DNA from 3 places in the Paenibacillus polygoni genome. Region 1 is predicted to be linked to each of the others. Evidence: riboswitches for the same ligand, from Rfam matches in the RefSeq annotation. Region 1 holds a riboswitch; each other region holds the start of a gene.
What was found. A riboswitch is a leader RNA that binds a small molecule or an ion and turns the genes downstream of it on or off. The one in region 1 is predicted to bind thiamine pyrophosphate.

Region 1 (4,768 bases):
ACAGGTAATGATCTCTCTGCCCCCCATATAAGGGCGAAGCGCCTTCGGAATATAGATGCTGCCATCCTCCAGCTGATGATTCTCCAGCAGCGGTATTAGAATTCTTGGCGAGGCTGCTGCTGTATTGTTCAGCGTATGCACGTATTTTAATTGCCCATCCTGATCCCGGTAACGAATGTTCGAACGCCGTGCTTGAAAGTCATGTAAGTTCGACGACGAATGGGTTTCCCCATAAGCTTGCCTGCTTGGCATCCAGGTCTCAATATCATATTGTTTGTACGTTTTCTGCGACATGTCCCCCGTACAGACAGCCATGACTCGGTATGGCAGCTCTAGCGCCTCTAGCAGCTGTTCGGCATAACTTGTAATCTCCTGATGAACTCTCTCCGACACCTCGTCATTTGCTTCGGTTAGAACCACCATTTCCACTTTAGCAAACTGATGAACACGGTATAGTCCTCTGACATCCCGTCCGGCCGACCCCACCTCGCTGCGGAAGCTCGTCGATACCGCAGCCAGGCGAATCGGCTCTGTTACATCGACCACTTCCCCTGCGTAATACGAGATCAGCGGAACTTCCGAAGTGCCGACAAGGAACTTATCCTCTTCCTCGAGCGCATAGGTCTGATCGCGTCCGGTAGGAAAGAAACCGGTATTGATGAGAGCCTCTTCGCGTACCATAATCGGTACATCCATCGGCATAAATCCGTGCTTCATCACGATATCCAGTGCCAGCTGCTGAACGGCTCGGTGTAGTAATACGCCGTCTCCTTTTAAATAATAACTTCTCGAACCGCTGACTTTCACGCCGCGAGGGACATCAAACAGATCATGCAGTTCCCCTAGCTGGATATGATCCTTGATGACAAAATCCCTTACTGTTACTTCACCTACTTGGCGCACAAGTACATTATCTTCATCCGACTTCCCAATTGGGGTGTCCTTCGAGACGATATTTGGAACGAATAGCATCTGCCTTTCATACTCTTTCTCCGTCTCAGACAATTCCTTGTCCCATTGTTCAATACTGCCGCCAAGCTCCCTAATCTCGCCCCTTAGCTGCTCTGCTTCTTCTTTTCTTCCTTCTTTCATAAGCTGACCGACTTTTTGCGATCCTTTATTTCGCTGCCCGCGCAGTTTCTCTACTTTAGTTATGAGTTCTCTTCTTCTATCATCCGTGTCTATAAGCTCTTTTATCGAAAGGCTCATATTCTTCAGTCTTGCAGCTTCCTCCACCTCGTTTGCATGCTCTCGTATCCAGTTTATATCCAGCACACCGCTCACATCCCTGTCGTTATTTTTATAAAAAAAGACAAAGAGCGCCCTCATCCCTGGGGACGAGGAGCGCTCGATATGCTCGCGGTGCCACCCAATTTATTGAAATGAACACGGCTCTGTGTACATTTCAATCACTTTGGTTCCGCGATAACGGGCGGTGCCGATTAACTTAGGGAAAGTCCATCTTCCCTTAACGAAAATACCTCCGAGTTGGAATCTCTTCACTGGCATTGTAACCGATTTTCAGTTGGCATAATTATAATGTAGCTTTCCCCGATTCGCAACCTCTTTATTCCTTCGATGTGAACCAATTAATGAAGTGCACTCGCAGATACCTTATAGTTACTGTTTGTACCGTCTATACTTATCATCGACACAGTATAAATACCACTTCTCAGAGTATGTTCATCTTCTAGGGAAGAAATTGTTTCAAGATAGGATTTGCCTTCCGCCACTTTTCCGGACCTAATAATACGCTGATCTTGGTCAATTAAAGTCCAATTAAAAGCAGCTCCTTCTGTATTTTCAACGTTAAATCTTAAATCGTATCCTTGAACATAAGTAAATGTAGTCTTACGTTCACCATTAGAAAATGTGCCTGTCTCATCTGTTAATAGAGTTAGCGGAGCTATTGAACCTTCATCAAATTCAACATCTGATGAGTCAGATCGTTCAATAAGTTGTTCTACAGACTCTGAGAATAATGGTAGTGTAGACCCTGAAAGTAAGATAAGAGAAAGTGCCACTGCAATAAACACTTTTTTATCAATCACGTAAACAGCTCCCATGTTTATATTTGAATAAACGAACGAAATTTCAATATCCTATAAATACATATTATAACAAAAATTATAATTTTGGAATTTATGTTTTCTCTATCTATTAGCCTAGACGTTACCCCCTGCTCTGTCTTATCATCTGGACACGCCTCTGATATAAGACTATAATACATGGTTGTAACACCTTAACTTTATAATGTACTCAAGGGGTGCTGGTGAAGCCGGCTGAGATAGTATCCGTGAAATACGTGCAGATACGTACCCTGTAACCTGATCTGGATAATGCCAGCGTAGGAATGGAGAAATATATTTTTGGGCTTACTATTACATGAAGAAGTATACCCATTCCCTTACGTACAAGAGCATCCCGATCTGGGATGCTTTTTTTATGATGAAAAGGTAGCTTTCAGGTGCATTCTAAAGACATCTAAGATATCTAAAGGAGAGGGAAACATTGCAGAAAAAGTTAGGTATGTTCTTGCTGCTTGCTATGCTTACCATTGTTACCGCCTGTGGTAATGCCGGCAATGGCAGCTCGGGAGCACAAAGCGGGGCAGGAGAAAACACAGAGGGTGAATCACTCCGCGATATTAAGGTCGTCCTAGATTGGACCCCAAACACGAATCATACCGGTCTTTATGCGGCGGTAGATCAAGGATTTTACAAAGAAGAAGGATTACATGTTGAGATTATTCAGCCTGGACAAGCGGGTGCAGATACCATGGTCGCTTCTGGTGAAGTGCCTTTTGGAGTAAGTTATCAGGAAGGTGTCACTCAGGCTCGTACCCAAGGAGTCCCTATTGTGTCTATCGCAGCGGTAATCCAGCACAATACATCCGGCTTTGCTGCTCCTGCTGATCGGAACATCAAGTCACCTAAAGATTTTGAAGGCAAAACTTATGGCGGCTGGGGTTCTCCGATCGATTCTGCCGTTCTTGATACGATCATGGGTCTCGAAGGCGGCGACGTAGATAAGGTCAAAAACGTGAACATGGGCGATGCCGATTTCTTCACAGCGATCAAGCGTGATATTGATTTTGCATGGATCTTCTATGGCTGGACTGGAATTGAAGCGGAACTGCGCGGTGAGGCTATTGATATGTTCTATGTCAAAGATTACTCTGAAAAGCTTGATTACTATACACCGGTTCTGATCTCGAATGAAAAGACGATTAACGAAGACCCGGAACTTGTAAAAGCATTTATGCGTGCAACTACGAAAGGTTATGAGTATGCGATCGAACATCCAGAAGAGGCAGCCGGTATTCTAAGCGCTGCTGTGCCCGATCTCGATAAAGATCTAGTGCTGGCCAGTCAGAAATGGCTGAGTCCTAAATATCAGGATGATGCTTCTCGCTGGGGTGAGCAAAAAGCAGAAGTATGGCAGAACTACTCCGATTGGATGGTAGAGCACGGGCTTCTCGATCAACCGCTGGAAGTAGAAAAAGCGTACACAAATGAATTTTTACCAACTGAATAATTGGGTTGTTTCCTACTTGTGAAGAAAGAGAAGGTGATTCATCTTGGCAAAAACACTACTCAGCATTCAGGTCATACCGAAAACACCAAATGGAGAAGATTCCATTCCTTATGTAGACAAGGCCATTGAAGTTATTCAGCAGTCCGGACTTACATACCAGGTCAATCCGCTCGAGACCACACTCGAAGGAGAACTTCCAGAGCTGCTTGAGCTGGTCCGTCAAATGCATGAAGTACTGATTGAAGCAGGCAGTCCGAGTGTAATCTCTCAGATTAAAATCGCTCATTATCCTGGCGGAATCAGTATGGAAGGTCTTACGGAGAAATATCGCCCATGAGTTCTTGGTGGAAAAGCGTATGGCCGCCTCTTATGGCAGTCATCCTCTTCTTAGCGGTGTGGCAAATTGCCGTGCCGCTTTTTCATATTGAGAAGTGGATCCTGCCGAGCCCGGCTGATATTACAAAAGAAGCGATTGCAGAGGCTGCAAGTCTCACCCAGCATACCTGGGCTACGGTGCAGCTGACTTTACTTGGATTCTTCATTGGTACGGGTGTCGGCCTTCTTACAGCGATGCTGCTCCATTTGGTCCCGTTCTTGAAATCGGCCTTATATCCGCTGCTTATTCTCAGTCAAAATATACCGACGATCGCTCTGGCTCCTCTGCTCATGATCTGGTTTGGCTTTGGGCTGCTTCCGAAAATCATTGTCATTACGCTGGTTTGCTTCTTCCCTGTTGCCGTATCTACCATGGATGGACTGACGCAGACCGATCGGGGAATGATGAACTACATGCGAATGGCTGGAGCAAGTAAAGCGCAAATTTTTCGAAAATTAGAAGTACCCCATGCCCTTCCATCGGTCTTTTCCGGCGTGAAAATTGCCGCTACCTACAGCGTAATGGGTGCTGTCATTGCGGAATGGATTGGAACCGATCGAGGCATCGGTTATTATATGATGCTCCAAAAGTCTGCCTATCGTACCGACCGCGTGTTTGTTGCGATGGCAATTATCGTCCTCTTAAGTCTGGTCTTATTTGCGATGATCGCTCTGCTGGAGAAAATACTTGTCCGCTGGCGAGGAGCAGATACGAAATAATATTTAAATACGATTTCTGAAGCAGTTTCAGCAAATGAACAATTCATTTCGGAGTGGAAAGGAGATAACTGCATATGAATGTACCCGCTCTAGAAGCCAGAGAGATCGCTCTCTCCTTCCGAGAGAAGAAGAAAAA
Region 2 (4,768 bases), 2.1 Mb from region 1:
CCAGTAAATCTTTGACACTTAATTGATCCTCTTCTATTTGCATGTGTTGTCCATTTACTCTCAGCAGCAATATATTCCCCTCCTCTCCTTTATAATCCGGCTTGCGGAAAAGGACCTAATACCGATCTCATCTTCCGTTTCTCCAGATAACAAGCGGCTCATCGTCTCTCCTGTGACTGCACTGAGTAAAACCCCATTGCGATAATGACCTACAGCAAGATACAAGCCTTGAACTTCAGAATAAGCACCAATGTAAGGTAATCCATCTACGGTTTGTGGTCTAAGACCTGCCCATGTACGAATAAAAGAGGCTTCACCTATGCCAGGAACCCAGCCTGTTGCTCTATGTAAAAGGGTATTCAGTCCAGAGGCACTTACCTTATAATCATTCCCGTAGGGAATACTCGTCGCACCGATCCAAATTTCCTGATTTGGTTTTGGAACAATGTAAACATCAGGCGTATAGATCGTGTAACGCAAGGTTTCGCCATTCATTGTTTGCGTTGTTTGCATTGATAGAGCTACCATTTCGCCTTTAACAGGATAGGTATTCAGCTGAGTACCGATGGACCTTAAGATTGCATCACTGCCAAGTCCTGCTGCAATCACTACTTTATCTGCTGTGTACGTGCCTTGATTTGTCTCTACTCCGGTAACACGGCCATTGTCGAGTAACAGCCTTGAAACGGTGCAATGATCGATAAAAGCAGCTCCATTTTTCTGTGCACCTTTGATATAAGCTTTGGTTAACTCGGCTGGTAACAGTTGATGTTCTTGGGGATAAAATAATGCTCCTTCGGCTTTCTTAGTGATCCAGGGGATTTCATCTTGAAGTTTACTCTTGTTCCACCAGTGTTTCTGCTTTGCCCGCTCTATAGTTTCTGAGAATTCTTCTTCACGTTTCCTATCCTTTATAAAGGGAACAACAAAGCCTGAGTCATTCATACCTACATTGATTTCACTGTGCAGCTTCAATTCTTTAATCAATGGTCCCATGAGCTGCTGGCTGCGCTGAGCCCATCTCCTAAGCTCCTCTGATGAAAAATGTTCTAGCCCGGCTGCAAGCATACCCGCCGCATGACCAGAAGCGCCATTTGCCTGATGAGCAGCTTCGAGCTGGGTTACCTCCAGTCCATCACATGACAAATAGTAGGCGATAGCAGATCCAATGACACCGCCTCCGATAACAAGCACTTCCGAATTCCGTCGTTTACTTTCTCTATCTACTCTTTTCATAGTCATCTATTCACCTTCCAATCCTTACTCCTTGATATCTCCATACTTCGCTAATTCATTTCTATACATATAGACAGCATCCAGCGGATCTTTTGAATGCAGTACTCCTGAGATTGCGGCGATCCCACTTGCACCTGAGAGCATCAGTTCTTCGACTCGCGAGGGTGTAATTCCACCAATAGCAATAACAGGAAGTTTAACCACATCACAAATTTCTTGAAGAGAGGAAAGTGTTTTTGGGGGCATACCAGGTTTACTATGAGAAGGGTACATATGCCCGTAAAAAATATAATCGGCTCCCTGTTCTTCCGCGATCTTCGCTTCTTGTAAAGAATGGACAGAAATGCCGCATCTTAAAGCTCGTTTTGCTGTAACTGCAGCCCCATTTTCTTCTCTGTAAAATGATGTTTTCAAAGAAAGACCTGCTTCTTGTATTCCCATATGAAGAGCTCCTGTTTGGTAGGTAAGTGCAAGTTGGGTTTGACGGTTAAGGGTTAACTTATTCGCAGGGATCTTTAGCTCTTGCAACTGAAGTACGAGCTTCTCCATTTCTTCGTAAGTATTTTCCTTCTTCCGTAGATGTAATGAAGTTACATACGGCCAAATCTCAGGGAAATAGCTTCGTTCTAAGTCATGATTCTTCAGCGGCGAGGAAATCACATGGAACTCTATCATTTTTTTAGACAAGCTGATCCTCCTTACAGTTTCACTATGAGCATGAGCCCCTATTCCAGTGCTTATTCTTCTAGTAATTTACTAGGCATTGTTATGAAACTGTCATTACTGATAACATTTGCAGTGAACGCAAAAAAACCACTCCTCGTAAGGAGTGGTTTGGTTAGGCAGAATTGAAAATGAGCATTTACTAAAGTGATATATAAAGCCAGAAGGAAGGAAAGTCCCTTCGCCTTTAACATCTACTTAGCCATATACTTTATTCAATACATCATAACTCATACTAGCACAAGTCTGCTAGCCCACTTCCCTACGCTGGTTCTAACCAGATCAGGTTCAAAGGGTCCGGAAGTACATCCATCTCAGCCGGCAAGCGGCCCCCCTAGTGATTCGTCGATATAAAGTTATATTCAGGTGCTCATTTTAACACAGATGAGAAAATTTGTAAAAGAAAGACTCCTTAGCTTACACTTAAGCTTTTTGAGACCATTCCTCCACATTCCAAGTCTTCGTTACCCAATCTTCATAGAAATCTGGTTCGTGGGATACTAGAATTACAGTCCCTTTGAATTCTTTGAGTGCACGTTTTAGCTCCTCTTTTGCCACAACGTCTAAGTGATTTGTAGGCTCATCGAATAGAATCCAGTTCGTTTCACGCATCATTAATTTACACAGCCGAACTTTAGCCTGCTCTCCACCGCTAAGCATATGTAGAGGTCTTGTGATGTGTTCATTTTTAAGACCGCAGCGAGCAAGATGAGCACGCACTTCATGCTGGTTCAGATGAGAGAATTCATTCCACACATCATCGATTGGTGTGATTTTCTCAGGGCGAACTTCCTGTTCAAAATAAGAAGGGAACAAAAAGTCTCCAAGGTAGGTTTTCCCGCTGTATGCCGGAATCTTACCTAGTATCGTTTTTAGCAGTGTTGATTTACCTACACCGTTACAGCCGACGATTGCGATTTTATCTCCACGCTCAATTGTCATCGTCATCTTAGGAAGAAGCGGACGGTCATATCCGATTTCAAAATCGATCCCTTCAAATACCGTTTTCCCGCTGGCTCTTGCTTCTTTAAATCCAAAAATAGGCTTCGCTGCTTCTTCAGGACGGTCAATGCGTTCAAGACGATCGAGCTGTTTCTCGCGGCTTTTTGCACGGCTAGATGTAGAATATCTTGCTTTATTACGCTGAATAAAGTCTTCCTGTTTCTTAATAAACTCTTGCTGCTTCTCATAAGCTTCAATATGCTGGTTTTTGTTCATATCCGCCATATCAAGGAATTTTTCGTAATTCGCTGTATACCGTGTAAGCTTCGCAAATTCTAAATGGTAGATTACATTAACAACCTTGTTCATAAATTCTGTATCATGAGAAATAAGCATGAATGCATATGGGTAATCGTTCAAATAACGAGTAAGCCATTCAATATGCTCGACATCCAAGTAGTTAGTAGGCTCATCTAAGAGGAGAACATTCGGTTTCTCAAGAAGCAATTTCGCCAGCAGTACCTTCGTACGTTGTCCCCCGCTTAGTGCGGCTACATCCCGATCAAGTCCAATAGCAGATAAACCAAGTCCGTTCGCCATTTCTTCCACTTTTACATCAATGAGGTAGAAGTCTCCGATTTCCAGCTGCTCCTGGATTTCGCCCATTTCCTCAAGCAATTGCTCAAGTTCCTCTGGCGAGGCATCACTCATTCGTTCCGTGATTTCCATCATTTCTTTTTCAAGTTCAAGCAAAGGTAAAAAGGCATCCTTTAAGACATCCCGAATTGTTTTTCCTGGCGTAAGTTTCGTATGTTGGTCGAGGTAACCGTAACGAACTTTTGGTGTCCACTCTACTTTTCCGCTGTCTTTCAGCAGTTTGCCCGTTAAAATATTCATGAGTGTCGATTTGCCGACCCCATTCGCTCCTACAATCCCAACACGCTCTCCTGCAAGCAGGCGGAAGGAAACATTCTTAAATAATGTGCGATCTCCAAAATTGTGACTTACATTTTCAACAGTCAATAAACTCATATCGTGCGATTGGCTCCTATCTGTGAGGCAGTATGCCTATATGATCTTGTTCCTATTTCACTCTAATATGGTATCTTAGCACAAGACAGAGCTCCACCGAAACAAGGAGTTTGAATAAGCGCCATAAATTTCTTACGATTATATATGAGAATAAAACTAGAAACTGCCTTGTCCTTCATAACAAGTTCGCTCATAGTAACCAGATGCAGCCGCTTCTTTCGCATTGTTGAACCTTTCTACCGGTCGATAGGGAAACTCACAACCACTTTTATAGTAATATTTAGAACCTGTCAATTCATCGATCGCACCGATGATCACATCTTTTTTTACTAGCCTTCCACTTCCAAAAGCATAATTATTGTAATACTGATCACCCACAGGGATTCCCTGGATAAAAGCCATGACCCCCACATCATCAATCGTGTTGTACCACTCTTCTTGTGAAATGGCAGGAAAAATGAACTGATATGCATTCCCATTACGGAATACATGATTATTATGATAGGTTATGGCGCTCGCAAGATGCTCTTGAATGGTGCTGACGATGACTTCTCTTCTTACATTTTCAAAACCTTCTGCATCTTGCAGTAAAGGTATAGAAGTTAGAAATTGCAGCTCATCCCGGTAACCCTCTATCCATTGGTCCGTACCTTGATCATATACGTGTACATAATCATCCAGCGTCAATCGAAATAGGTTCCCATCATCATCCTCATATACATACAATTTCTTCTCCGTCCATAGATGCTTTTCTGCTTCATTTCCGGAAGGATCCTTGTAAGCAGTTGAGCGATAAAGATAGAACCCGTCATAATCGATAACGAGCAGAGCGGGC
Region 3 (4,768 bases), 200 kb from region 1:
GAATCCAAGATTCCTCCCGATTAGCACCATATCCATGACTCAAAATGATGGTTTTCGAACTTGCTTTCGAGCTGTCTTCCTCTGCGGGAATATACCAGCCATTCACATTCCGGCTACCGTCGACAGCAGGAAACGTAACTTCTTCATAGCCCATCCCTTTGGCAAGCATAGGATTTGAGTATACGGGTGCTACTGTTGGATTCGATAGTACCCAGGCAATATAGGCATGAAGAGCAATAAAACAGAATACGAAAAAGAATAGGATGGATAGAATAAGAGCTACAATAATATGTTTAAAACGAATCAACCTTGGTGAGATTGCTGGAGGAATCGTTGATACGTCTCGCTGAAGATGACTATTGCTCTTGGATGTAGGAAACATTCAAAGATCCCCTCCTTCTGGTTAGTATTTTATACCATTTGATCTCTCACGACTAAAGGACTAGTTATTGTAGGATTGTACATAAATTTCCGACAAAGTATGACATGTTCTTCATTAGTCACTTCTTGATTCTCTTACTATTATTTTTAATCCTATGTTCTACAAGTAGCAAAGTCAATCCATTAAGGTGATTTGTTACACAGATGTAATATTCGACAATCTAGTAGTAAAAGATGCTTGTCAAGTGAAGCAAGCCCTAATCTCATAAGATGAGAAGAGGGCCTTAATAAGAAGATGATATCCCCTAAATGAGATTCATTCTCAATAAATATCTTTACTTTAAGGACGAGTTCTCATATAATTTATGTAACCAGGTTTCACGTGATGAAACATGAAAGGAGCATGGATCCCATGGAAGATCAGGATCGCAAATCAACAGTTCGAGCGGTCGAACGGGCACTGGACATTCTGCTCACTTTTACAGGTCAAACGGACCTTGGGCTAACCGAAATATCCAGCAAGATTGGATTACATAAAAGTACGGTGCATCGACTGTTGTCGACCCTGGAGGAGAGAGGGTTTGTTATCCGTAATCCCGCTACTGAGAAATATCGGCTGGGGATTCGGATATGGGAACTCGCCGCGCATATGTCGCAAAGTGATGATCCCGCTGTGTTGCTGCTTCCTGCAATGGAACAGCTTCGAGATAATTTAGGAGAGACCGTTAGTTTGTATTTAAGGGATGGCATTGAACGTATTCGTGTTCAGGCTGTGCAAAGCAACCAGGCCATTCGCCGGGTCGCTCCTGTAGGAGTCAGACTTCCTTTATCTGTAGGCGCTTCGAGCAAAGTACTGGTTGCTTTTGCACCGCTTGAAGAGCAGGAACAATTAATCAGGCAGTTTGATCCTCAGATTCCTTTTGACAAAGAAACCTATTTAGCGCAGCTTCAAGAGATCAAAGCGTTAGGTTTTGCTACAAGTTATGAAGAAAGAGAGCCGGGAGCGGCCGCCGTTTCTGCTCCGATTTTTGACCGTAAAGGGAATGTGGCAGCGGCTTTATCCGTCTCGGGACCTGTCAGCAGATTATCTCAGGAGACGCTGCATGAATATGGACCAGTGCTTGTGAAAGCGGCAGCTCAGATGGGGCTTATGCTGAGATAGCAACAGCTATCAAGCTAGAATATGTAAATATTAGGTTGTGTTTCTCGTTTTTATGAGATACCCTAATAGAGACCGTTCGTTAGAAGAACGGAAGTGTTTTGACACAATAACGTAATAACAACTTACTAGGGGAGCCCGTAAGGCCGGGCTGAGATGGTGTCGCAAGATGCCGGACTCTTTGCACCTGATCTGGATCATACCAGCGTAGGGAAGTAATTGGCGATAACACTAGGAGCTTATTCGATTCCATCTAAACAGGCAGCTTATCTGATTTCAGGAGCCGTGTCATGACGCGACTTTCGAAATTCGCCTGTATAGATAGGGAGAGAGTAGGAACAAACTATTGTATAGAAGCCGATTCCCTAAGGGAGTCGGCTTTTTTTATTGTCGTACACTTCTTGCAGCAAAGGTTCATGTGATTCTTTTACAGGGGCGGTAAGCCACTTTGGAGGAGGATGAAGAAGATGAAGTTGCAGCAACAAGCGAGTACCAAGAATAGTAAAGAAGAGGGCATTACAGAAGGAATAGGGAGTGAATCGATGTACATTCCTTTTCCTGCAAGCCGTAAAGTGTACAAGACAGGATCCCGGCCTGATCTTGTTGTTCCGGAACGCGAGATAGAGCTTAGTCCCACCCAAACTCCGCAAGGGGTAGAGATCAACGAACCTTTTCGTGTCTATGATACAAGCGGGCCGATGGGTGATGCCGATTATGAAGCAGATATTACAAAAGGACTTCCTGCGCTTCGGCACGATTGGATATGGGAGCGCGGGGATGTGGAGTATTATGAAGGGCGGACCGTGAAACCGGAGGATAATGGTCTGCGGTCAGAACGAAGTGTTCAGCAAGCAGCTGAAGTTTTTCCAGGAGAAGCAAGCAGGCCGCTGCGAGCAAAATCGGGTCAGAATGTGACGCAGCTGCATTATGCCCGCAGGGGGATCATCACGCCGGAGATGGAGTTTGCTGCTATTCGTGAAGGGCTGGAACCAGAGTTTGTGCGCGAAGAAATTGCTAGTGGACGAGCGATTCTGCCGGCTAATATCAACCATCCGGAAGCTGAGCCGATGATGATCGGAAGAAACTTTCTTGTAAAAATCAATGCAAACATTGGTAACTCGGCTGTTTCTTCTTCTATAAAAGAAGAGGTAGAGAAAATGACATGGGCGGTACGCTGGGGAGCCGATACGGTAATGGATCTATCGACAGGCCGTAACATTCATACCACCCGGGAATGGATTATTCGTAATGCGCCTGTTCCCATTGGAACGGTGCCTTTATATCAGGCGCTCGAAAAAGTGAACGGTGAAGCAGATCAGCTGAGCTGGGAAGTGTACCGGGATACCTTGATTGAGCAGGCAGAACAAGGTGTTGATTATTTTACAATCCACGCTGGGGTGCTGCTTAGGTATATTCCTATGACTGCCAAGCGCATGACAGGGATTGTGTCGCGAGGCGGTTCGATTATGGCAGCTTGGTGCTTAGCCCATCATAAGGAGAACTTTTTATATACTCATTTTGAAGAAATATGCGAGATTATGAAGACCTACGATGTTGCCTTCTCGCTGGGTGATGGGCTGCGGCCGGGAAGCATCTATGATGCGAATGATGAGGCACAGATGGCAGAACTTGCTACGCTGGGGGAACTCACGCAAATCGCCTGGAAGCACGATATTCAGGTGATGATCGAGGGACCGGGTCATGTACCGATGCACAAGATTAAAGAAAACGTAGATCTGCAGATGGAAATTTGTAAGGAAGCTCCATTTTACACGCTGGGTCCTTTAACAACCGATATTGCACCGGGTTATGATCATATCACTTCTGCTATTGGCGCGGCGATGATTGCTTGGTTTGGTACTTCGATGCTTTGTTATGTTACGCCGAAAGAGCATCTCGGTCTGCCGGATAAGAATGATGTTCGGGAGGGAGTTATTGCCTATAAAATTGCTGCACATGCAGCAGATTTGGCGAAGGGGCATAAAGGAGCACAGCGTCGTGACGATGCCTTATCCAAAGCACGATTCGAATTCCGCTGGAGGGACCAGTTCCACCTTTCGCTCGATCCAGAGCGGGCGTTGTCTTACCATGATGAGACCCTGCCTGCCGAGGGAGCGAAGACGGCTCATTTTTGTTCAATGTGTGGACCGAAGTTCTGTAGTATGCGAATTACCCAGGATATCCGAAATCTTGCTGCTGAAAAGGGGGTAAGCGAGACTGAGGCTGTTCATGTTGGAATGCAGGAAAAAGCAGCAGAGTACCGAAATAAGCATTCCTCTATTTCGTCTTTAGATATAGATTTTTCTTAATAGAAAGTCCTCCTTTTTCATGGAGTAGTACTCTTTCTTTTGTATAAATCATGAAACGGAAGAACAAAATAGGGTATCCGAATGATCAAAAATGAAGGAGGCCCTAACCTATGTATTTTTACAAAGAAGATTTAATTAATATTATTGTACCAGACAAGCCCGATCCAGCGGCAGCTAAAGTGATTCAGGAAACGCTTGGCGGACAATTTGGTGAAATGCGTACGATGATGCAGTATTTCTTTCAGAGCAGTAATTTTCGGGGTAAAGCAACCCAGTATCGTGATTTGATTCGTGGTGTATTTCTTGAAGAAATCGCCCATGTAGAACTTGTTCAACAAACCATTAACCAACTGCTGAGCGGAAGTGGAGAAGACGTTCCTGGGAATGCCGGGGTAGATGGGGCACCGATTGATGAAGCTGTTCGTCATGCAAACCCGCACCATTATATTATGGGTGGACAAGGTTCACTACCTGTAGATGCAGGCGGGAATCCTTGGCTTGGAAGTTATGTATATAACCATGGGAATCTAACTGCTGATTTACTTAACAACGTGGTGCTAGAATCTACTGGTGTTTTGCAAAAGACAAGGATCTATGAGATGAGTTCGAATAAAACATTCCGCGAAACCCTTGGATTTTTGATTGTAAGAGATAATGCGCATCAGAATGCTTTTGCTAAAGCGCTGGAGACTCTCGGGGTAGACTGGGGCAAAATATTCCCGATTCCTAACTACGATATTAATAAGTACCCAGAGTGCAGAAAATATGTAGACCTGGGATACCATAATGCGCAGTTTAATTTCCGATTGGATTCAACCCGGATTGGGGAAATTTTCACAGGGGAATCACCAAGCCGTAATGGAGAAGAACTTCAAGTTACTGATCCGCCGGAAGGTTTCCCGGTACCTGAATTGCCAGA

Region 2: linked by a shared signal. The riboswitch ahead of QPK24_RS15490 (thiamine phosphate synthase) and the one ahead of QPK24_RS01945 (ABC transporter substrate-binding protein) in region 1 are both predicted to bind thiamine pyrophosphate.
Region 3: linked by a shared signal. The riboswitch ahead of thiC (phosphomethylpyrimidine synthase ThiC) and the one ahead of QPK24_RS01945 (ABC transporter substrate-binding protein) in region 1 are both predicted to bind thiamine pyrophosphate.

The regions. Positions count from the first base shown of each region.
Region 1 is NZ_CP127162.1:379,858-384,625, reverse strand. It holds gene serS (serine--tRNA ligase) at 1-1,275, opposite strand, end outside; gene QPK24_RS01950 (hypothetical protein) at 1,590-2,051, opposite strand; TPP riboswitch at 2,253-2,371, shown strand; gene QPK24_RS01945 (ABC transporter substrate-binding protein) at 2,512-3,537, shown strand; gene QPK24_RS01940 (thiamine-binding protein) at 3,581-3,874, shown strand; gene QPK24_RS01935 (ABC transporter permease) at 3,871-4,632, shown strand; gene QPK24_RS01930 (ABC transporter ATP-binding protein) at 4,707-4,768, shown strand, end outside.
Region 2 is NZ_CP127162.1:3,235,083-3,239,850, forward strand. It holds gene thiS (sulfur carrier protein ThiS) at 1-70, opposite strand, end outside; gene thiO (glycine oxidase ThiO) at 61-1,242, opposite strand; gene QPK24_RS15490 (thiamine phosphate synthase) at 1,261-1,923, opposite strand; TPP riboswitch at 2,202-2,305, opposite strand; gene QPK24_RS15495 (ABC-F family ATP-binding cassette domain-containing protein) at 2,383-3,933, opposite strand; gene QPK24_RS15500 (hypothetical protein) at 4,090-4,768, opposite strand, start outside.
Region 3 is NZ_CP127162.1:580,570-585,337, forward strand. It holds gene QPK24_RS02865 (alpha/beta hydrolase) at 1-382, opposite strand, end outside; gene QPK24_RS02870 (IclR family transcriptional regulator) at 794-1,543, shown strand; TPP riboswitch at 1,661-1,771, shown strand; gene thiC (phosphomethylpyrimidine synthase ThiC) at 2,083-3,849, shown strand; gene QPK24_RS02880 (manganese catalase family protein) at 3,960-4,768, shown strand, end outside.